2 linked regions of the Flavisolibacter tropicus genome follow. The protein of the gene in region 2 interacts with the protein of the main gene of each other region in a pairwise test. Links are inferred from orthologs where the notes say so. Each region holds a gene or a part of one and is shown on either strand. Other genes may lie near its edges.

The links.
Region 1: the proteins of rho (region 2) and nusG interact in binary tests that used the Escherichia coli proteins (3 or more experiments, as listed by UniProt). The link is inferred for Flavisolibacter tropicus from one-to-one orthologs.

The regions. Positions count from the first base shown.
Region 1 is NZ_CP011390.1:5,209,332-5,222,139, reverse strand. The notes cover bases 8,944-11,760. They hold nusG (transcription termination/antitermination protein NusG), read right to left. Parts: upstream 10,735-11,760; coding sequence 10,153-10,734; downstream 8,944-10,152. Other genes in these bases: tuf (elongation factor Tu), read right to left, coding at 11,196-11,760; secE (preprotein translocase subunit SecE), read right to left, coding at 10,738-10,929; SY85_RS22330 (LTA synthase family protein), read right to left, coding at 8,944-9,827. Also shown: rplL (50S ribosomal protein L7/L12), read right to left, coding at 1-107; rplJ (50S ribosomal protein L10), read right to left, coding at 234-770; rplA (50S ribosomal protein L1), read right to left, coding at 811-1,506; rplK (50S ribosomal protein L11), read right to left, coding at 1,535-1,978; proC (pyrroline-5-carboxylate reductase), read left to right, coding at 2,178-2,975; SY85_RS22340 (DUF5916 domain-containing protein), read right to left, coding at 2,979-5,417; SY85_RS22335 (DUF5916 domain-containing protein), read right to left, coding at 5,582-8,035; more of SY85_RS22330, read right to left, coding at 8,259-8,943; more of tuf, read right to left, coding at 11,761-12,383. UniProt on the Escherichia coli protein: Part of the processive rRNA transcription and antitermination complex (rrnTAC). The complex forms an RNA-chaperone ring around the RNA exit tunnel of RNA polymerase (RNAP).
Region 2 is NZ_CP011390.1:3,769,267-3,779,665, forward strand. What follows is about bases 4,033-6,936. They hold rho (transcription termination factor Rho), read left to right. Parts: upstream 4,033-4,611; coding sequence 4,612-6,261; downstream 6,262-6,936. Other genes in these bases: SY85_RS15915 (Crp/Fnr family transcriptional regulator), read right to left, coding at 4,033-4,226; SY85_RS15925 (hypothetical protein), read left to right, coding at 6,352-6,936. Outside these bases: SY85_RS15895 (DUF4339 domain-containing protein), read right to left, coding at 1-12; SY85_RS25680 (hypothetical protein), read left to right, coding at 675-836; SY85_RS15900 (dienelactone hydrolase family protein), read right to left, coding at 918-1,775; SY85_RS15905 (hypothetical protein), read left to right, coding at 1,992-3,026; SY85_RS15910 (DUF3592 domain-containing protein), read right to left, coding at 3,086-3,529; more of SY85_RS15915, read right to left, coding at 3,645-4,032; more of SY85_RS15925, read left to right, coding at 6,937-7,002; tRNA 2-selenouridine(34) synthase MnmH, read left to right, coding at 7,086-8,180; SY85_RS15935 (hypothetical protein), read left to right, coding at 8,177-9,163; selenide, water dikinase SelD, read left to right, coding at 9,165-10,214. UniProt on the Escherichia coli protein: Facilitates transcription termination by a mechanism that involves Rho binding to the nascent RNA, activation of Rho's RNA-dependent ATPase activity, and release of the mRNA from the DNA template.

The sequences.
Region 1 (12,808 bases), 1.4 Mb from region 2 along the record:
GCAGCAGGCTCGATACCGTACTCAGATTTCATGAAATCAGCCAATTCCTGTACTTCTTTAACAGTAAGGCCTACTAATTGTTCAGCAAGTTGTTTAACGTCTGCCATTGTTTAAAATTTTTTCCCCCTTCATTGTTTTAGACTCCGGAGGATGTTATTAAAAAAATTTGCCTTTATTGACCCTCAGGCCTGGGTTATATCATCAGCTAATTTTCACATTAGCTAATTAGCTAATTATTCAGCTGCAGGTGCTTCTGCTTCAGCAGTGCCACCGTTAGCTTGCTTTTCGTGATGGTGCAACAAAGCAGCCAATACACGCTTCGCTGGAGATTGCAACAAGCCAATAACTTCTCCGATCAACTCGTTCTTCGTCTTGATCTTTGTTAATGTAACCAGGTTGTTGTCGCCAGTGTAAATATCACCATTGATGAAAGCAGCCTTCAGCTCAGGCTTCTCACCTTTGCTCTCCGTACGGAAAGAAGAGATGATCAAAGCTGGTTCTTTTGGATTTTCAGAAAACAACAAAGCAGTTACATTGTTTAAAGAATCGTAAACACCAGTATAGCTTTCGTTATTTAAAGATTCTAATGCTTTCTTGATCAGCGTGTTCTTAGCCACACGCATTTCCACATTTTTGTTAAAGCAAGCACGACGCAATTTGGTTACTTGCTCAACAGAAAGGGATTCAGTATTGGTAACATAGAAGTTGTTGTATTGAGAAAATTTCTCTTTCAACGCTTCTATTACTTCATTTTTTTGTTCTTTAGTCATGATAATAAGTTTTAGATGATTAGTGAATTAATCACCTGAATTAGTGAACAAAAGATTTAGTGTCTACAGTAATACCAGGGCTCATTGTGCTGGCCATAGTCAACCCTTTCAGGTAAGTACCTTTTGCAGTTGAAGGCTTTGCCTTGATAATTGCGTTGATCAGCTCTTGGCTGTTTTCAGCAATTTTTTCTGGAGAGAAAGAAACGCGACCGATAGAAGCATGGATGATACCAGCTTTATCAACTTTAAACGCGATCTTACCGCCTTTAACTTCATTTACAGCACCAGCCACATCGTTAGTAACTGTACCAGTTTTAGGGTTTGGCATCAGGTTACGAGGACCTAAGATTTTACCTAAACGACCGATCTTAGGCATTACAGCTGGAGTAGCGATGATTACATCAACATCAGTCCAACCACCTTCAATCTTTTGTACAAACTCATCTAAACCTACAAAGTCAGCACCGGCACCTTTAGCAGCAGCTTCCAAATCTGGGCCGCAAAGCACTAATACTTTCTTTGTTTTACCAGTACCGTGAGGTAAAGTAACTGTACCACGGATAGCTTGGTCAGCTTTTTTAGGATCTACGCCTAAACGGATATGTAAGTCAACGGAAGCGTCAAACTTTGTTGTATTTATTTCTTTTACTAAAGTAGAAGCATCTTTCAAGCTGTATACCTTGTTGGCATCAACTTTACCGTTTACTGCTTTTCTTTTTTTAGGAATGAAAGCCATTTTTCAATTCATTTAAGAGGTTCAAAACTTATTTTTCCCATGGAGCTTGACCTTCAACAGTCAGACCCATGCTACGCGCTGTACCAGCTACCATGCTCATGGCGCTTTCTAAAGTAAACGCATTCAGGTCAGGCATCTTGTCTTTTGCGATCTCTTCGATCTGAGCCCAAGTTACCTTACCAACCTTGTTACGGTTTGGCTCTTTTGAACCGCTTTGAATTTTAGCGGCATCCTTTAACTGTACAGCTGCAGGAGGAGTTTTGATAATGAAGTCGAAAGACTTGTCTGAGTAAACAGTTAATAAAACAGGAAGTACTTTTCCCATTTTATCTTGAGTCCGAGCATTGAATTGCTTACAGAATTCCATGATGTTAACACCTTTGGAACCTAATGCTGGACCAATTGGAGGTGCAGGGTTTGCTTGGCCACCCTTGCACTGAAGCTTTACATAGCCAGTGATTTCTTTTGCCATTTTCTTCTGATTTATTGGTTCAAGCGACCCTTCATCTCAGCGACTACCGGGTCTCCCAAATTCCTCAATTTCCGTTTGAAACGGACGATAAAGAACTACTTTGGGGTCGCAAAGGTAGGTTTTCCACATTAAAAATTGGCATACCTCAAGTGTTTTTTTGTTAAGCCCATTATAACTTCAGGTTTCCAAACAACTATTTATGAATAAAAAAGTGGCCATAATTGGTGGCGGCAACCTCGGAGTAGCCCTTGCCGAGGGTTTATTGAAAAGTAACTATTCGCAAGCTTCTGATATATATATTACTAAGCGAAACCCATCTACCTTACGGGAGCTGGAGAAGAAAGGAGTAAAAGTTACAGCCAATAACAATGAAGCCATTCAAAATAGTAATCTGGTAATTATAGCTGTAAAACCTTTTCAAATAAAGGAAGTACTGGAAGGACTCAAAAATGATTTACACCCCGATAAACATATTCTGGTTTCAGTAGTTACAGGCATTTTTATTGAAGACATACAAAGTGTCCTTCAAAAAAAACTTCCCCTCTTTAGGGCCATGCCCAATACGGCCATTGCCGTTTTAGAAAGTATGACCTGTCTAAGCTACCAAAACGCTCAGCTCGATCACATAAAACTTGTTGAGCAACTATTTAGTAATCTAGGCAGAGTAACTGTGATAGATGAAAAGCTTATGGATGCGGCTACGGTACTGGGTGCCTGCGGTACAGCTTATGCAATGCGTTATATCCGCGCCAATATTCAAGGCGGTATAGAAATAGGTTTTGATGCCGCCACTGCCAGTTTAATAGCTGCACAAACAGTTAAAGGTGCTACAGAATTGTTGCTTCAAAGAGGCACCCACCCTGAACAGGAGATTGATAAAGTAACCACCCCTAAGGGTTGCACGATAGCCGGACTTAATGAAATGGAACACCAAGGTTTCAGTTCATCCCTTATAAAAGGAATAGCAGCAAGCTTTAATAAGATTATTAAAGGCTGATGGTTAGGCCTTCTTTTTACGCCATTTTTTAAGATCTAAATAATCAAGGTAGTATAATACGCGTACCGATAGATTATTTAAATGAGGCTCTGATATCGTTCTATTAAAGTTTTTGAAATATTGGTGATTAGCCATTGTCGCATCGTTATCATTTTCATTTTTCCAAACGATATTGATAAAGCTACCTGGAGCAAACTGCTTGGTGTATTCTGCAAATAATGTAAACTGGTTAAAGGTTACGTCACCACCATTATAAGTGCTGCCAGGCGTATATGCGCTAGTTGAGCCATCTTTATTCAATTGATAAAAACGGCTTTTATCTACTTCACTCCAATAGTGACGAATACGTATCGTAATACCAGATCTATAATTGAAATTATACTTAGCGCTAATAGAATTTTCAGTTGTCCTGCGGTCTCGTAAAGCAAAAACAACTTGATCGCCATCGAAGCCATCAAAACCTACATTATTATAAAATGGCTGAAAGTTGATAGATTGACTTAAGGAAAACTTGTCGTTGAAGCGGTATTTATGATACAAGTTAATGAAGTAGCTTCTTCCTTTTTCCATTTGGTATAAGCCGGCAAACACATCTCCACCAAAAGAGTATTTCTTGGCGCTATTACTTTCATACCAGGCTTCTAAATTCCAACGCTTAGAAGTAGTAAAGTATAGATCGCCGCCTTTCCTTGGCTCATTATAATCATTGCCTTCTGGATTATAACCAATAAAACCACCTACCCAAGCTAAGTTCTTTAATTGTGCATTAGAGTTAACGTTGGTAAAAAGAGATTGGTACTTATTACCTGTAAATCGCATGCTATGACCTAGGTTATAGTTGATACGCAATTGGTTAAACCATGAACCCGGTTTAGTCCACTTATAGCCCATCCAAAAATAGTGGTCAAAATAATTGATAGCTGTAAAGTACCCCATGTCTGAAATGTTGTACTTATCATCTACCAATTCTTGAGTTAGCTGAAAGTTAAAGCGACCTCCTGTTTTCCCAAAGCCAAGGTTATGCGAATACCCGTTTGTATTGTTAACAGCATCGCCTAATAGCCTGCTTACAGATACTTTTCCATTCCAGTTGTAGGTATTCTTTTTATTGTTGAAATTAAACAGTGCCGCGCTGACATTAGCATCATAATCATGGCCACTGCGCATTACATTAGTATTAATAAAAGAAACCGAGGAGTTATTCTTTAGCGTTTGATCAACAACAACAATATTGTAGTTTGTTAAGGGGTTCGTTTCAATCTTTGTCTGTGTTTTCGATGTTTCATCTTCTATCGTAGCAAACATGGGCTTTGTTATAGCATTAAAGAATCCTATCCCTAGCCCTTTCTTTGTACGACCCGATATTTTAGTCGCATTCAGCAACTTGGCCTTGGCTGGATTTTCAATTACTTTAATATTGTTTCCGGCCATATTCTCAACATCCCAATAACGAAGTGGCTCCGCCCCAATTCTTCTGGAATAAAATAAGTTGCCTTTGTTAAACAACTCAGTGCCCTCTGTAAAGAACGCCCTATTCTCTTGGTACTTTACTTCAAATGGAGAGAGGTTTAAAACCTTAGCGTCAGACGGCACTTGTCCAAAGTCCGGAATCAAGGTCATATCCAACGTAAAGCTTTCACTTATACCATATTTCACATCCATGCCACCATTGATAGATGTTCTCCATTGCTTTGTATCTGGCTGATAATGATTCACATAGCCTGACAAATATGGTGAAAATGATAAACGGATAGGAGCATCAATTTTACCAATACCTGCCCATTCACCTTCTTGGTTAATAAAACCATTTTTTTGAGGGTCTACCGGATTCCACATATACTGCTGCCCGGTCTTATTTCTACGTCGTGTAATGTTTAACCCCCATGTTTGTTGATCCTTGCTAACGAAGCGTAGTGCCGAATATGGTATACGCATTTCAAAGCTCCATCCGTCTTGATGTATTTTAGCCTCACTGTCCCACACGGCATTCCAGGAACCATCTTCATCGCCTGAGTTTGAGTACTTGGCATCAAATTGTTCCCCATAAGGAGTTACATAAAACCCCACTGCATTGATTTTGTCATTATAGGTATCTAGAATAACACCAACAAAATCATTGACCCCAACCTGGTCGCGACCAATCAACTCTCTTGAAACACTGTCTTTTGTGCGTTCATAACAATAGCCGCCTATATAAACAGATGTATTGTCGTATAGTAAATAAACAACAGTTCTATTTGCAGAGTCTTCTATTTTGCCAGCATTGGGACGCCACTCTACAAAGCCGGTGGCAGGCACAGCATCCTTCCAATCCATCTCATCCAGTAATCCATCTAACTTAATTGTAGCAGTTGTACGATGTGCAGGCAATTGCTTAGGCAGGCTTTGTGCCGACAAGCTAGTTATAAACAGTGTAAATAGGCAAGCAAAAAAGAGTCTCATGTGTATTTGTGCCGAAAAGTTTTAACAATAATTCCTTAGACGTGTTAATTACAACTTTGTTACTGAGTTTTTATTGTTTTTTATGTACAGGTGTCTTTCGATTGATGAACGGCGAAAAACTAAAAGCAGCAAAGAAAGAGAATAAAAAACAATTGCAAATAAGTCTAATTCAGCTTTCTGCGCTTTTTTAATGCCAGGCAATCCAAGTAGTAAAGTATTTTGACAGATAAATTATTGATCTGCGGTACTGAGACAGTACTCTTAAAATTAGAAAAATAGCTGCTGCTAATTAGATCGTTATAGGTTGTACTTGCTTCCTTCCAAACAATATTGATAAAACTTCCTGGAGCAAACTGCATAGAATAAGCCATATCGATGTTAAAGAAGTTTTGATTTTGATTGCGCACTTCCACGTCTTGAACAACAGTTGGTTCTAACAGTCCATTCTCTTTTAAATCAAAAAATGCTTTATGTTCCACCTGACTCCAATAATGACGTACCCTCAAGCTGATACCAGACCGTTTATTAAAATTATATTTTGCTTGAAATGTATTCTCTACCGTATTGCGGTCACGTTTTGAGAAAAGTAGAACCGGCATAGTTCTCCATGAACCAGGGTTACTATAATTTGAATAATAACCGGCTTCATTAAAATAAGGATAGTAATTGATACCTTGACTTAAGGAGAACTTATCACTAAATCGATATTGATGCGCCAGCCCAAACTCATAGCGCCTTGCTTTGAATAACTTGTCTATGTAAACCCAGTAATATGCGTTCCCGTTGTATTTCTTAGCCCTGTTTGTCTCAACCCACCCATGTAATCCTACACTTGCAGTATTAATAAACAAACTCCCATTGCGCGACTCATAATAGTCATGGCCTTCAGGATTATAACTGACATAGCTACCCACACCCCACAAGTTTTTCAATTGTGCACTTACAAAAAAGTATACCTGAAACCGTTGAAAGTCATTTTGTAAATAACGACGACTATAAGCTGCATTGGAATTGATACTTAATTGGTTATACCAAGAAGTGGGTTTCCACCAATTGTAGCTTATGCCTAAGTTGTGATCTAAATAGTTATTGGTATTGTTGATCCCCAGATCGTTTTTATTATACTTCTGATCTTGTAAATCCTGCGTGACATTAACCAAGAAACGTCCACTTGTTTTTGCTAACCGAATGGTATGAGCATAACCGCTAAGAGTATAGTCCGGATAGAATAATTTACTCAGCGAAAAATTACCAAAAAAGTTGAAGGTATTATGTTTGTTATTTAGATTAAGTAGTGCTGAACTAACATTAGCATCGTAATCCTTTCCGGCACGTGAAACATTAGTATTGATGAAGGATATAGAGGAATTGCCTTTCAGTGTCTGATCCAAAACTGTGATGTTATAATTGGTCAATGGGTCTGTAAGAATCTTTCTTTTTTCCCCTCTATCATTTTCAACTATAGCATACATGGGTTGAGTAATAGCGTTAAAAACTCCAATACCGAGTCCCTTATGCAAACGGCCGGAAACCTTTGTAGCATTTACCAGTTTTGATTCAGTAGGATTGCTGATGATCACTTCATTATCCTGAACATGATCCTCTTCTCTAAGCGGGTCTTGTATGGCATAATAGTGTATTGGCTGCTGCCCAATTCTTCTGGAATAAAAAAGGTCACCTTTATTAAAGAGCTCTGTTCCTTCTGTAAAAAAACTTCGGTTCTCTTCATAGCGCACCTCAAAAGGCGATAAGTTAAGCACTTTGTTATCGCTTTTTACCTGGCCAAAATCTGGAACTAAGGTCATGTCTAATGTAAAACTTTGGCTGATTCCATATTTTACATCCATACCACCGGTTAATGAAGAGCTAGTTCTGTTAGCATCAACAGTCCCATTATGATTGATGTAACTTGCTATATAGGGAGAGAAAGATAATCGAACGGGAGCCTTTGTTACTTGTATTCCCTTCCACATTCCTGCCTGGTTTAAAAAACCATTTATTTCAGGATTAATAGGGTTCCACACTAACTGTTGCCCAGCTTTTGTGCGCCGTCGGGTTATTTGCAAACCCCAATTTTGTACAGGCTGTTTACTATATCGTAAGGCAGAATACGGAATACGCATTTCAAAACTCCAACCGTCTTGATGTACTTTAGCCTCACTGTCCCACACGGCATTCCAGGAGCCATCTTCATCACCAGAGTTTGAGTACTTGGCGTCATATTGCTCTCCATAAGGGGTTACAAAAAAACCGACGCCATTGATCTTATCATTATATAGATCAAAAGCTACAGAAATAAAATCATTGATTCCCAATTTGTCTCTACCTACCAGCTCCCTGGAAATACTATCTTTTGATGGCTCATAACAAGTACCCCCAACGTAAATAGCGTAAGCATCGTATAAAAGATAAACGACCGTTTTATTCACTTCACTTTCCGCTTTCCCAACATATGGTCTACTTTCTATGAAATGGGTGGCAGGCAGAGCTTCTTTCCAGGCAGTTTCGTTTAAAATACCATCTACTTTTATGGGACCTACACTTCGGGTAGCGGATAATTCTCTTGAAACGTTTTGAGCAAAGGCTCGTACATTAAAACAAGTCCCAAGAAGTAGCACAAACAAAAGCCGCCAATAAAAAATATGGGTAGAAACAGAAACAAAAATATTCTGTGGGGAGATATGGACTTTACAGTGTTTCAACAGATATAGATGCCGCCTGATAAAAGGCTAAATAGTCGCGAAGTTGTCACTTAAGCATCTGTTTTCATCTATTACACCGATGAATTGTAGTTTTTCAAGTATGAATTGAGTAAATCAATCCACTTTCCGTAATTGGGAGCTATTTATTGATGTAATCAGAATATATAAATTGCTGTAAGGCCTTTCCATCATCTATACTTGTAGTATCCATCTGCCCTCCTTTTTCAATTACTTGTTTACCTACATGGTCATAAAGAACATAACCTGTAGGTGTTACCCAGCCAAAGCCATTATTGAAAGAAAAGAAGCTCCAAGGCTTTGAAGTAGTATCAAAACTATTTTTACTAAAAGGAAATGATGCATTTGTTATTCCTAATTGAGCCGATAAGGTAGCTGCCAAGTCTGTTTGGTTCATAACCTTATCATGAACCGTACCTGAGGCTTTCAATGCTCCACCTAACCACAACATGGGAATTTTAAAGTTATTAATCCGATGGGGCGTCTCCGGAAGTGGGTGCCCATGATCGGCAATAACAACTACAAGTGTATTTTTCCACCAGGGCTGCTGTTTCGCTTTTTCTATAAAATCACTAAGTACCCGATCGGTATAGTGTAATGAATTGAGGAATTTTGATGTATTATCATTGCCTTTAAAGGCTGGTGTTTCTGGTACTTCAAAGGGTTCATGACTACTTAAAGTAAGCCAGGTAGCAAAAAATGGTGCTTTAACGCTGTTTACATATTGTAACATGCGATTAGCCACCACGCCATCATGTGCACCCCATTTTGAATTCTGATCTTTTTTATCAAAATCGCTAACATCTACCAAGGGATTAAAGTTCCCATGTAATAAGTATGATTTGATATTGGCAAACTCAGGTTCTCCCCCATAAAAGAAAGGAATCTGGTAGTTTCTTTCTTTTAATAGAGTTGGTAAAACAGCCAGCTTGGCTGCCTTATTGGGTGTTCGGATAATAGAGGCGTTTGGCAAAGCTGGATAACCACTTAGTACAGCTGCAAGTCCTTTATCAGTTCTATCTCCACTTGCATATAACTGGCTAAAATATAGTCCCTCTTTCTTTAGCTGATTAAAGCCGGGTGTTACTTCTGTACCATCAATAGCAAGGTGAGTAGCTTTTTCTGTAAAGCTCTCCCAGATGATCAGAATAATATTGGGTGTTGTAGTATTTAGTAGTGCTGGTGTTGTTCCGGATGTCTTAAATAGACTATCTACAGTTCGCTTTGCTTTTTCTGACGAGAAATAATTATACGGATTCCGATTCACTCCTGATTGATTCATAACACCATGCAGGAAATTCCAGGAAGCATTAATAGCAGCCTGATTAGCAAAATTGTTTGTACTGAAGTAAACTGTACTTTGGTTTAAAGGAGCTAATTGTAGTCCACCACGTAAAGCAACAATCATTAAAACCGAAAACATACTAACTGACAGTACCCCAACTCCCCAATGAATTGGCTTACTTAAGAGGTAGATAAGTCGGGCGATACCTTTTTTGAATGCAGCTAATAAAAGCACATAAAAAATGGTCACTGCCAGCAGAATCCAGAATACAGGCAAGTGGCTGATTGATGCCCACGCCTCTTTTGGTGAATTGAGATATTTTAAAGGAGTTGCATCAATACGGAATGCCCACTGCTTATAAACCTCTAGGTCGGCTGTAACTATTAATACAGTTAACAGCAGCACAATAGCTGTATATATAAAGTAAAGAGACCTTTTCCTAAAAAAAGGAACAAAGAGACTTATAAGTACAAATAGACAAACGGGCAAAGTAACATAGGCTGCCGTAGACAAATCCATTCGTAATCCATACCAAAAAGTTTGAATGAGGGTAGAAAACGACAATTGATGAGCAGCATCAAAATGGTAAAGCAGAAATAGTAGTCGAAATAACTCGAATAGTATTACCCAAATAGATAAATAGCCCAATAAGAATCTAACTCTGCTTAACATAGTACGAAAAAAAAAAGCCATCCAAAAGTAGGATGGCTTTCTATGAAATATTTTGTAATTAACTCAACTTTTCAACCTGCATGTAGTTTAGCTCAACAGGTGTAGAGCGACCAAAGATTTTTACAGTTACTTTCAATTTCTTCTTCTCGTCATTAACTTCTTCAATTACACCATTAAAATCGTTGAAAGGACCTTCGATGATCTTGATCGTTTCACCAACAATGAAAGGCTCACTCATGCTCAAGCCACCCGCTTCAGCCATTTCATCCATCTTACCCAACATTTTATTTACTTCAGCTTTACGTAAAGCAATTGGATTGTCTTTACCTAAGAAGTGAATAACGTTAGAGGTATTTTTAATAGTATCTCTTAAATCGTCGTTTAATTTACCGTCAGCCACTTCTATCATCACATAACCAGGATAATAGTTGCGCTCACGCATTACTTTTTTACCATTCTGCACTTTATACACTTTCTCTACTGGAAGAAATACCTGTTTAACGATATTGTCCCAGCCCCCTCTTGATACTTCTTTATCTAAGTATTCTTTTACCTTACGCTCTTTGCCACTAACCACACGTAGTACATACCATTTGGTCTCTTGCTGTTGTGACTGTGTATTTTGTGTAGTTGACTCCATCAATTAGAACAATTTGTAAATAAAATTCAAGCCACCTGCAGCCACGAAATCCATTAAACCTACAATAGCAGTGGTAACCAAGGTAGCACCCAGAACAATCATCGTAGATTGTTGCAACTGTGTCCATGTAGGCCAGGTCACTTTTTCTGTCAATTCTTTAATAGAATCGCTGAAGTAGTTAGAAATTTTGTTCATATAGAATATGAGATTTGAAGTTTGATATTTGAAATTGTGTTAGCAATTTAAGACCTCAAATTTAAAATATCAAATCATTTAGCACGGGTGGAGAGATTCGAACTCCCATCAACGGTTTTGGAGACCGCTATTCTGCCATTGAACTACACCCGTAGAAGTTAAAAGCTATCCTGCTTGGAGGCAGAATAGCTTTTAGAGTTATTTTGCAAATATAGGAATCTTTTGCAACGCCTTTCGGCTTAAAGCTAAAAGCTAGAGCTTAAAGCTTATTTTAAGATTTCAGTAACCTGACCAGCACCTACTGTACGACCACCTTCACGGATAGCGAATTTCAAACCTTTCTCCATGGCGATTGGTTGGATCAGTTTTACAGTTAAGCTAGTGTTATCACCAGGCATTACCATTTCAGTACCTTCTGGCAATACGCACTCACCAGTTACGTCAGTTGTACGGAAATAGAACTGAGGACGGTATTTGTTAAAGAATGGAGTGTGACGACCACCTTCTTCTTTGCTCAGTACGTATACTTCACCTTTGAATTCAGTGTGAGGAGTGATAGAACCAGGCTTCACGATAACCATACCGCGACGGATCTGAGTTTTATCGATACCACGTAATAACAGACCTGCGTTATCACCAGCTTCACCTTCATCTAATAGTTTGCGGAACATTTCCACACCTGTACAAGTAGAAGTTAAAGGAGCATCCATCAAACCTACGATCTCAACAGGCTCACCTACTTTAATACGACCTCTTTCAATACGGCCAGTAGCAACAGTACCACGACCAGTGATAGAGAATACGTCTTCAACTGACATCAAGAATGGAAGATCAACTGGACGAGGAGGCAATGGAATGTAAGTATCTACAGCGTCCATCAACTCTTCAACCTTAGCAACCCATTTTGCATCACCAGCTAAAGCGCCAGTAGCAGAACCTTGGATGATTGGAGTATTGTCACCGTCAAAACCGTAAGAGCTTAACAAGTCACGGATTTCCATTTCTACAAGCTCTAACAATTCTGGATCGTCAACTAAGTCAACTTTGTTCATGAAAACAACGATACGAGGTACGCCTACCTGACGAGCCAAAAGAATGTGCTCTTTTGTCTGAGGCATAGGACCATCTGTAGCAGCCACAACTAAGATAGCACCGTCCATTTGCGCAGCACCGGTAATCATGTTTTTTACGTAGTCAGCGTGACCAGGACAGTCAACGTGAGCGTAGTGACGGTTAGCCGTCTGATACTCAACGTGAGCTGTATTAATGGTAATACCTCTTTCTTTTTCTTCAGGAGCACCATCAATTTCATCGTACTTCTTAGCCTCTGCTAAACCTTTCTGAGACAGAATGGTAGTGATAGCAGCGGTCAAAGTGGTTTTACCGTGGTCTACGTGACCGATGGTACCAACGTTAACGTGCGGTTTATCCCGCTTAAAATTCTCTTTTGCCATCTTTATCGTTTTTAGTTGTGGAGTTCTTAAATATTTATTATCGCAAATTTATCCTCCACCCTGCCAAGGCTGGTTGAAGGTTATTCTTTATGAAAAAAGAGAATTGCCATTGCTAGCAACTCTTACTTCATGTTTTTGGTCCTTTCTATAACATCAAGTAGTAAACCTATTTAATGTTTTTTGAGCCGTTATGGGGAATTGAACCCCAGACCTCTTCCTTACCAAGGAAGTGCTCTACCACTGAGCTACAACGGCTTGTGTCAGCTGACAGTTGACCGCTATAGGTTGACAGTGGCAACGTTCTGTCATCTGTCATCATTCAATCCGACAACTCAAAAGAGCGGGAGACGAGGCTCGAACTCGCCACCTATAGCTTGGAAGGCTATCGCTCTACCAAATGAGCTACTCCCGCTTGTTCAATTATT
Region 2 (10,399 bases):
GACCTTTTCCATAACTCACGTTTTGAAGCCCACAGGCGGAGTTTTGTTGCATTCTTTCAGTAGGGTACTCAGCGTCTGTAAAGCTAGTGTATATAGATTAATGCTAATAATATGCCTGAACAGTAGCGTGTCGATATTTAGGAAGGTTTGGCAAGAAATTGAGGATTTGATATTTGAGGTTTGAAATTTGAGATTGGTTGGCGGATTTGGGATTGCCGATTTTAGATTGGTGATTGCGGATTGAGGGGGAAGGCCGATTGTGTTTTCGTATCTTTAGGATCTGCTTACTTAGATTCGTTTTCCTCCTTCACATTATTATTTTTTTACTAATTATGATTACCTGCCTATTGGAAGTATGGAGGCAGGAGGGCCGGTCAACCGCAGGAGGAAGGGTGTTGATACGGAGTTAAGTAGGCTCCCATACGGAGTAACTAAGTATTGGATACGGAGTAACCATGAGGGGACAGAGGCGTAGCTATGAAGGAGCGTAGGAGTAGCAGGCAAGTAGCCATGAAGGAAGGATAGAGTATCCAAGGATTAGAGGAAAAATATATAATTGGAAACGCTTGGGGGCTTAAGATAATTGGTAGCGACTGAAAAGATGCTCTATAAATTGATACCCAATAACTACATAAACGATTTAAAGCTTATATTTAGAAATAAAACCATTGACTATGAGCATACTAAACCCAAAATCAAAGAAAGGTGACAAGAAAAACGGGGCTTCAAAAAACGGCGGGCAAGCATCGAAATTTATTACCAATAAGTCGTCCGTAAAAAGTAATGCTGGCTTTGCTAAAAAACCAATGACTGGCGGCACACAGCGCGGCAGCTAAAAGGTATTACACCAAATGACATAAAGCAAAAGCCACTCTTTAAAGAGTGGCTTTTGCTTTATGGTAACGAATGGTGATTTACTATTTAAAAATCGTTGCAAAGAAAGCTTTCATATCGTTCCAGGAAGCCGTATCAGCAGCACCATTGTATTCAATGGGCATATTGAACTTTTTGCCAGTTTCGGTAGCCGCTGGATTAGTAAAGGCATGGGTGGCATTGGGATAGGCCTTAAATGTATAGTTAGCACCAATTGAGTCCATTGACTTTTTAAATGCAGCTACTTCTGCTTCAGATACAAACTTGTCGGCGGCACCATGTGCTACCAGGATGTTTGCTTTCAGCAAATCTTTTTTAGGTTGTACCCCCGACAGGTTGCCGTGAAAGCTAACCACTCCTTTTAATGGAGCACCCAGCTTGGCTGCATTCAGTACCACAAAGCCACCATAACAGTAGCCGATGGCAGCCATATTAGCGGTGTCAACTTGTGGATAGGTTTTTAATTTATTCATGGCCGCCTCCAGGCGGGTAAGGGTCATTTGGGGATTTTTATAAAAAGGCATAGCCATTGCCTCAGCTTCCTTTGGATTGGCTGCTGTTTTTCCATCACCATACATGTCTACCGCCATGGCGATGTAGCCTAACTCGGCCAACTGCTTAGCACGGCTGCGGGTGTAATCGTTTTGTCCCCACCATTCGTGTACGACCAATACTGCAGGCCGCTTGCCCTCCTTGGCTGCATCGTAAACAATATAACCATTAGCTGTAACCGTGTCTTCTGTGTATGTTACGTTTTCCTCTTTGAGTTGTGCTGCAGAGGATGGTTGTGTAGTCATGGTTGTATCGTTGGTGGTTGTTGTAGACTTGGAATCGTTGCTATTACAAGAGGTGGCTAAAACTGCCAGGGTAAGCATAGCAAAAAAGAGAGGTTTGGGTTTCATTATTGTGTTGGTTTAGAGTGTAAAAGTATAAAACCATGGGTAAAAGCAATTTCTGATTTGAGGATCGCTGATGTATGATTTGAAATTTGAGGTTTGATATTTGAAATTGGAGATCTTTAAGGCGGGTGTTGCTTCTTTGTCTAATTTTCCCTGTGTTCTTTTTGATATGTGACAACAGTGAATAACTTACACGCGATTTAGAAAATCAAACATAGCATGCTTTCTATTACTCAAGAACTTATTGAACACTTACACGCCAGCGATAGCAAGGAGCAACCGCCAGCATTGGCCGGTAGTTATATCAACGTTATTTTAAAGTGTGGTGACGTAAAAGATGCTGAAGCGCTATTACCTGTTTTTCTAGAAAAGCCAAGTCATTTTTACCGGACACAATTGCTTCCTATTTTAGGAATGTTTGGCACTAACGCTATTGCACAAGGACTCCTTGAAAACTGCTTTGCTACAAACCAGCTAAAGGCAGACATGCCAGAAGAACTATTGCATGTACTGGGACAGTTACGGTATGAACCCGCAATAGATATGCTCTCTAGTTATGCGCTTAGTGATACCAGTGGGTATTATCCTAGCAAGTATGCCGTATTGGGATTGTTGCATTTTCCCTGCGAAGGCTATGAACAACAGATAGAAGCAGCGATCCGTAACACCTTTGGTAAAAACCTATTCAACGAGTTTGTGCCCAGCCTGGTATGCAAACTGAAAAACCGCGATGCGTTATTGCCCATTTTATATGAGCAAGGTGTTACAGTATGTTCTACCGACTGCAATGCGGGGCTTTTGCTAGGCTTTGCACTAAGTGGTGTCGAAGGCGCCAACTATATTAGAAAGGCTTTGTTTGACCCGGCATGGGAAGCTGACGCTACTGGTACCGGAACAGCTTATTGGGCCAGTAAGAGCATGCAATACACTGGCGTTAGCTTTGAAGAGTTGTATGCAGCTATAAAGCAAGAAGACAATCCAGATAAGCTTGATTATCAGCTTCGGGTTTTTGAAAGCTTACTCTCCCGTCGATTAGAAAGTGTAGAAGAGCCGTTACGCTTAGAGCATAGTAAGTCAAAAGAAAGTTTTACTACTCTATATGAACTGTTGTTTCGTTGGGCAACACCTAATCGGCAAAATAATATTTTGGACCTAGCAGAGAAGGTGGATCGCGAGCAAGACTTTTACCTACTTGAAAAAGTCTTATTACAGAAGGTAGAAGAGGAATGTCTTTTGAAAGTAATCCGGTTGTAAAGCCTACGTTTAGATAAGACTATCTATATTCTTATCTTACTTGTCTTATTCTATATAGGTTATCTACCGGTGTTGACTATTTGAATAAAAGGCTTTTTGCCAATGCGTACTTTGGCAGTAGCAGGTACCAGGTCTTTTGAAAGAAAACAAACAATCCAGAAAATAAAAGCTACGCTACCATATGCAAACGTATCGCCCCAAATACTTAATGGTGTATTGATCTTTGCATCGGAAGGATTGGAAGCAATGTAACGGACTGGTACCTGATCGCCATACTTGTAATCCTGGTCCATACCCTGAAACCAAATGGTATCCTTTGCTACCGAAAAACTCACTAAGGCATAAGTGCTGGGTCCTAGGTTCATACCTGTATGTTCTCCAATTCCCTGCACCTTGCCAACGGCTTTTTCAGACCGCAGCAGCCACACCAGATTGGTGATCATAAATGGTGACAGCACTAGCAGCAACAGTGAAAAGAAGAACTGGTTTTTACTGAGTAGCATACCCGAAGGTAGGGGAAGTGCCTGCAATAGCAAGATGCTTTTTCGTGAGACGTGAGCCGACAAATGTGAGCACTTAAATGCAAAATGTAATTATGATTACTGCCTTTAAAGGGTGCTACTTTCTATTGGACATTTGGCGTCGGGTGCGACTCAGTGTTTCTGGCGTAAGGCCTAAATATGATGCGATCATATGCTGTGGCACACGCTGTACAATATCGGGATAGGTTTTAATCAAATTTGTATAACGCTCCTCTGTAGACATGGTAAACATAGCTGTAATGCGACGCTGCAGAGCGATATAAGCGCTTTGCATTTGCAGACGAATAAAATGTTCATACTGCGGAATACGTTTGATCAATTCTTCCTGGGCAGTATTGCTTATCAATAGCAATTCACAATCTTCCAGGGCTTCGATATTGTAAGTAGCCGGTTCGCCGGTAATAAAACTATACAAGTCTGCGATGGTCCATCCCTCTACAGCGAACTGGACAATGTGTTCGCCTCCTTTTTCATCAATGGTATAAGCACGCAAAGCGCCTTTCTCTACAAATGCGGCGTGTTTGGAAACATCACCTTCCTGCAAAAGGTATTGGCGCTTGCGCAATTTTTTTGGTGTGAGATAGCCCTTGAATATTTCCTGCTCTTCTGCTGTGAGACTTATTTTAGCCGTAAGACTTTTAAAAAACAATTCGTACATACCCGTCATTATCGACGCAAAAGTAGTGGTTCCTTTTTGCCTTCGTTTTCTCAATTAACGATCAAAAAGGTAAGTTTCCTATGATATACTACGGAAAAAAAGAGGTGAAAACTGTGATTGCAAAGGTGCGCCTAATCCTATAGGAGTCAAGCTGTTCGGCACTTTACATAATGGGAAAACCCTATGAATAGGGTACAAAACCGAAAGCCTTGGTAAATATGAAGCAAAAATTTTTGGGTTCGCAATTTTAGCATTATTATTGCATCGGAAACTGTTGAGAGGTTCTTTCTTTCTCACTCACAAGTCGAGTTTTCAATTTCCATTCAATAATCAAATCATTAGCTAAGGATTTCGCCCCATTTAGTTTTTTAAACGACCATTTACTATGTACGACATTTTGCAGTTGAACGACATGCTTGTTCCAGAATTGCTGGATATAGCCGAACGACTAGACATTACCGATGCCAGAAAACTGGATAAACAAGGATTAATTTACAAAATTTTGGACAAGCAAGCTGTAGCCGGAGCCGGGAAAACCGCTGCGAATGGCGAAGAAAAACCCCGCCGCAAACGCATTGTAAAGGCATCGACTGCTAATACTACTGAAGAAGCTATTGTAGAAGATACTGCAACTCCAGTAGCTGAAGCGAAAGTAGAAAGCAAAAAGGCGCAGCCCAAACGCGAAGAACGTCCTAAGCGTACCCGTAAAAAAACTGATGGTGGTGATGTAGCTACAGCTACAGAAGCTGATAGCGATACAGCGACTCCGGAACCGATTATTGAAACCTCTCCTGAATTAGCAGCCTTCTTTAACGATGAACCAGTAGTACTAGATACTCCACCTGTAGTGGAAAGACCGGCTCAACAAACTGGTGGTCGTAATTTTCAACAACGTCGTGAACAGGCCTTCAACATTGAGTTTGACGGTGTGATCATAGCAGAAGGTGTATTGGAAATGATGCCTGATGGCTATGGTTTCTTACGTTCTTCTGATTACAACTATTTATCATCTCCAGATGATGTATATGTATCGCCTTCTCAAATCAAATTGTTTGGTTTAAAGACCGGTGATACGGTATATGGCTCTGTACGTCCTCCTAAAGAAGGAGAGAAGTACTTTGCTCTTTTAAAAGTAGAAAGCATTAATGGCAAAAGTCCTGAAGAAGTACGCGACCGTGTACCTTTTGACTACCTGACGCCATTATTCCCATTCGAAAAGCTGAACTTATTTACCAGACCGGACAACTACAGCACCCGTATTATGGACCTGTTTACCCCAATAGGTAAAGGTCAGCGTGGATTGATTGTAGCCCAGCCAAAAACTGGTAAAACCATGCTGTTGAAATCAGTAGCTAACGCTATTGCTGAGAACCATCCAGAGTGTTACCTGATGATCGTGTTGGTAGATGAACGTCCGGAAGAGGTAACCGATATGGAGCGTAGCGTAAAAGCAGAAGTAATTGCTTCTACGTTTGATGAACCAGCAGAAAAGCACGTGAAAGTATCTACCATTGCTCTTCAAAAAGCTAAGCGTTTGGTGGAATGCGGCCATGATGTAATAATCCTGTTAGACTCTATTACACGTTTAGCACGTGCACACAATACAGTAGCGCCAGCCTCCGGTAAAGTATTATCTGGTGGTGTGGAAGCCAATGCGATGCAGAAGCCTAAGCAATTCTTTGGTGCGGCCCGTAAAATTGAGAATGGTGGCTCTTTAACCATTCTTGCTACTGCTCTGATTGATACTGGCTCTAAAATGGATGAGGTAATCTTTGAAGAATTCAAGGGTACTGGTAACATGGAATTACAGTTGGATCGCCGCTTAGCGAACAAGCGTGTATTCCCTGCTATTGACCTTGTAGCCTCTTCTACCCGTAGAGATGACCTATTACTAGAAAGAGATGTATTACAACGTATGAACCTGTTGCGTGTTTACCTGACGGATATGAACTCAGAAGAAGCAATGAATGAATTGCTGAAACGCATGCGCGGAACCAAGAGTAATGAAGAGTTTTTGGCTTCTATGAACCGCTAACAGCAGCGCTTACTTATAACTGATCAATATAAAATGAGACCTCTACGGTCTCATTTTTGTTATAGGTTGTCCTGAATCAAAATGAGTAATATGAAGACAACAACAATTTTTAGCCTATTGGCAACAAGTCTTACAGTAGGATTTGTAGCCTGTGGCGAGAATGGCAACAACACGGATAGCGGAGACACAACAGTAACAGCTAGCACGACTACTGAAAGTTCAACTACAACAACGACCAGCACGGTGAACTATGCTGCCATGGCGGATTCTTTTTCAGTAGGGAACAATGAGGGACGCTACTTGGATCCCAAAACGGGTAAGTCTATTAAAATACGTGTAGACCCGCAAAGCGGACGACGCGTAAACGCTGCAACCGGTGAACCAGTATGGCGTTATGTAGACAACAGAACCTGGTGGGTATATGGTGGTGATGATTGGGAACCCCAAGGTGAGGCACGCATGGAAGGAAGCAATCTGCAGTATAAAGGTGAAAATGATGCATGGGTAACCTACGATGAGAAGTGGCCAGATGATAATACGAAAATGGAAGCGTGGAAAACAAAATATGCTGACGGATCTAAAGAAGAAATGCAGGAAAATGGTAATCAGAAATACAAAGACAGCGACATTAAAATAAAAACAGAAAAAGACGGTGATTTCCGTATTAAAACAAAAGACGGCATCAAGATCAAAAAAGATGAAGATGGTGTTCGCGTAAAAGATAAAAAAGACAACAAGTAACAAAGCAGTCTATTCTTTGTTAAAAAGCTCCTTTAAACGGGAGCTTTTTTTATTATGCCGCGCCGACTGATAACTTTGTACTTGTGACCACCGACAAACTTCATATCACCTCCTTTTTACAACAACATGTCAACCATTTGACCATTGATGTACGCTCGCCGAAAGAGTATGAACACGCCCATATGCCAGGAGCTGTGAGTGTTCCCATATTTGATAACGAAGAGCGAAAGATCATTGGTACGATCTATAAACAGCAAAGCCAGAAACTGGCAATAAAAAAGGGACTGGAATTTTTTGGACCCAAGATGAGAGGAATCGTAGAGAAGGTTGAAGAAATTTTAGATTGCAGATTGCAGATTGCAGATTCTGAAAAACAATCGCCAATCGCCAATCGCCAATCTGAACTCTTTATCTATTGCTGGCGAGGAGGCATGCGCAGCGGTGCAATGGCCTGGCTGCTACAGTTGTATGGATTTAAAGTGCATTTGCTGGCGGGTGGTTATAAAAGCTATCGCCGCTGGGCATTGGAACAATTAGCTGCTCCACACGATTTGAAAATATTAGGAGGCTATACCGGTTCAGGGAAAACAGAAGTGTTGAATCAACTGGAAGCAGAAGGCGCCTGCGCTATCGATCTTGAAGAACTGGCACGCCACAAAGGGTCGGCTTTTGGCAACATGGAACAAGTTCCACAACCCAGCCAGGAAATGTTTGAGAACTTGTTGGCTTACGCTCTATATGAACAGTATACTAAACCAGGGGCAACACCATCTATTTGGATAGAGGATGAGAGCCAACGAATTGGCTTAACCAATATTCCACAACCCTTTTGGCTAACGATGCGCCGTTCACCTTTGTACTTTTTAGACATACCTTTTGAGGAGCGATTGACACACCTGGTAAAAGAATATGGCGGGTATCCGAAAGAAGCTTTGGCAGAAGGGATTCAACGCATAGCCAAACGTTTAGGCGGCTTAGAAGTGAAGAATGCCTTACAGTACTTAGAAGAAGGTAATATAAACGACTGCTTTTCTATTCTATTAAAGTATTACGATAAGCTATACCTGAAGGGGTTACACAATCGAAGTGACTTATCTTCGTTATTAACTAAAATCAATTGCTCTGCTGTAACTAACAGCAATGCTACAGCCTTATTAACACCATATTCTACTGTATGAAAAACCTCGTTTTAGCTTTTACCCTACTCTTTGCTGTTAAAGGCCAATCTCAAGTGGTAAGTGGCTTGTATGGCGGCACCCTTGTTAACGATAGTACCCACAAGGTGCAAAACTATGAAGTGGCGCTTAGTGAATACCGTGGTAAGATTACCGGCTACTCGTACACCACCTTCGTTGTAAATGATACGTTTTTTTACAGTGTAAAAACTGTAAAAGCTAATTTGAAGGACAACGAGCTGGTCATCCAAGATGACAAGATGATTGTCAATAACTTTCCTGAAGCTCCAGCCAAAGGCGTCAAGCAAACCAATATAATACCCGTAATGGCTGCTGGCCCTGCTGATACCGTACGAGGTTTCAATGGTAAATGGAGTACGAATCAAACTAAGGTTTATTATTCCCTGTATGGTGGCCTGGAAATGAAGCGGGACAGCGATAGTTCACAATCTGCACTTATTGGTCATTTGCGTGAATTAAAAATCCTGGGGCCAGCTTATGCAGCGACAAGAACAGATGCTATTGCTGTAGCTGATAATGCCACTAATAAACAGAAGCAGCCCACAAAAGCGGTGGTGGTTAAAACACCAACAGCAACGACGCCATCTGTTAGTAATACAGCTGTACCAACTTCTATACCTTATGCACAACGTGCTGAAAAGATATTACAAACACTATCTGTTGGTAGTGATAGTTTAACCCTTTCGTTTTATGATAATGGGGTAGTAGATGGCGATATGATCAGTGTATATGTAAATGGAGAAACCGTAATTGACAATACAAAGCTGACCGCTGTAGCTGTTAAAAAGACAATAGCTGTAAATGCAACTGCTGGTGAAATCAAACTAATACTCGTAGCTGAAACATTGGGAACCTTACCACCAAACACTGGTTTATTAATCATTCAGGATGGTGACAACCGTTATAATGTACACTTCAGCGCGGATCTGCAAACCAATGCAGCCATTATATTAAGAAGAAAATAGTATGACAGAACCGATAAAGCTTACACAATATTCTAAAGGTGGCGGGTGTGGTTGCAAAATTGCACCGGCTGTTTTAGAACAAATAGTTAGAACAAATTCAACATCATTATTTCCTTCCTTATTAGTAGGAAATGAAACAGCTGATGATGCCGCGGTCTACCAGATCAATGATAGCGAAGCTATTATTTCTACTACTGATTTCTTTTTGCCAATAGTAGATGATGCTTTCGATTTTGGAAGAGTAGCTGCCGCCAATGCTATCAGTGATGTATATGCGATGGGAGGCACTCCGATGATAGCTATTGCTATATTAGGCTTTCCTGTAGATAAGTTACCAGTGGAAGTGGCACAACAAATATTGGAAGGTGGTCGCAGCATTTGTAAAGAAGCAGGCATACCGTTAGCAGGTGGGCATACGATTGATTCTGCTGACCCTATATTTGGATTAGCAGTTACCGGACGCGCTACCCTAAATCATCTCAAGCGCAATATTGGTGCAGAAGAGGGGGATGCACTTTATCTCACCAAACCCATTGGTACAGGCTTGTTATCTACTGCGCTAAAAAGAGGGGTGTTGCAGGAAGGACATTACGAAGTTTTGATAAAGCAACTTACTAGCATTAATAAGTTAGGAGAACAACTTGGCCAGATTAAAGGTGTAAAGTCTATGACCGATGTAACAGGCTTTGGATTGTTAGGTCATGCCATTGAAATGGCTGAAGGTAGTGGTGTATCTATTAGTCTAAACTATACTGCCATTCCTAAAATGGAAGGAGTAGATGAGTATTTAAAACAACGTACTATTCCGGATGCTACGTACCGCAACTGGAACAGCTATAATAGTAAAACACAGTTTGGAAAAGGTGTGAATGTAATGGAGGCCTTTACGGTATTGCCCGATCCACAAACCAATGGAGGGTTATTACTAGCTGTGGCACCAGAATCACGTGCCGAAGTAGAAGCTTTATTTACGGCTAATGGTTTAGGTGATTTTCTTGAACCGATAGGAAGTTGTGTGGAGAGAGGAGAGAAGGTGATTTATGTAGGATAGAACTAGGATTAATTGGATTAAATAAGATTTAGAGGAGAAAGTTGACACGTTGATAAGTTGACAAGTTAATTAGGAGAATTCAACCAACTATTAATAGTAAAAAGCTGGCAAGTAGAAACTGCCAGCTTTTTTATTTTATTAAGTTGAGTAGAATGAAGTCAATGCGCTTCCCTTGTCAACTTATC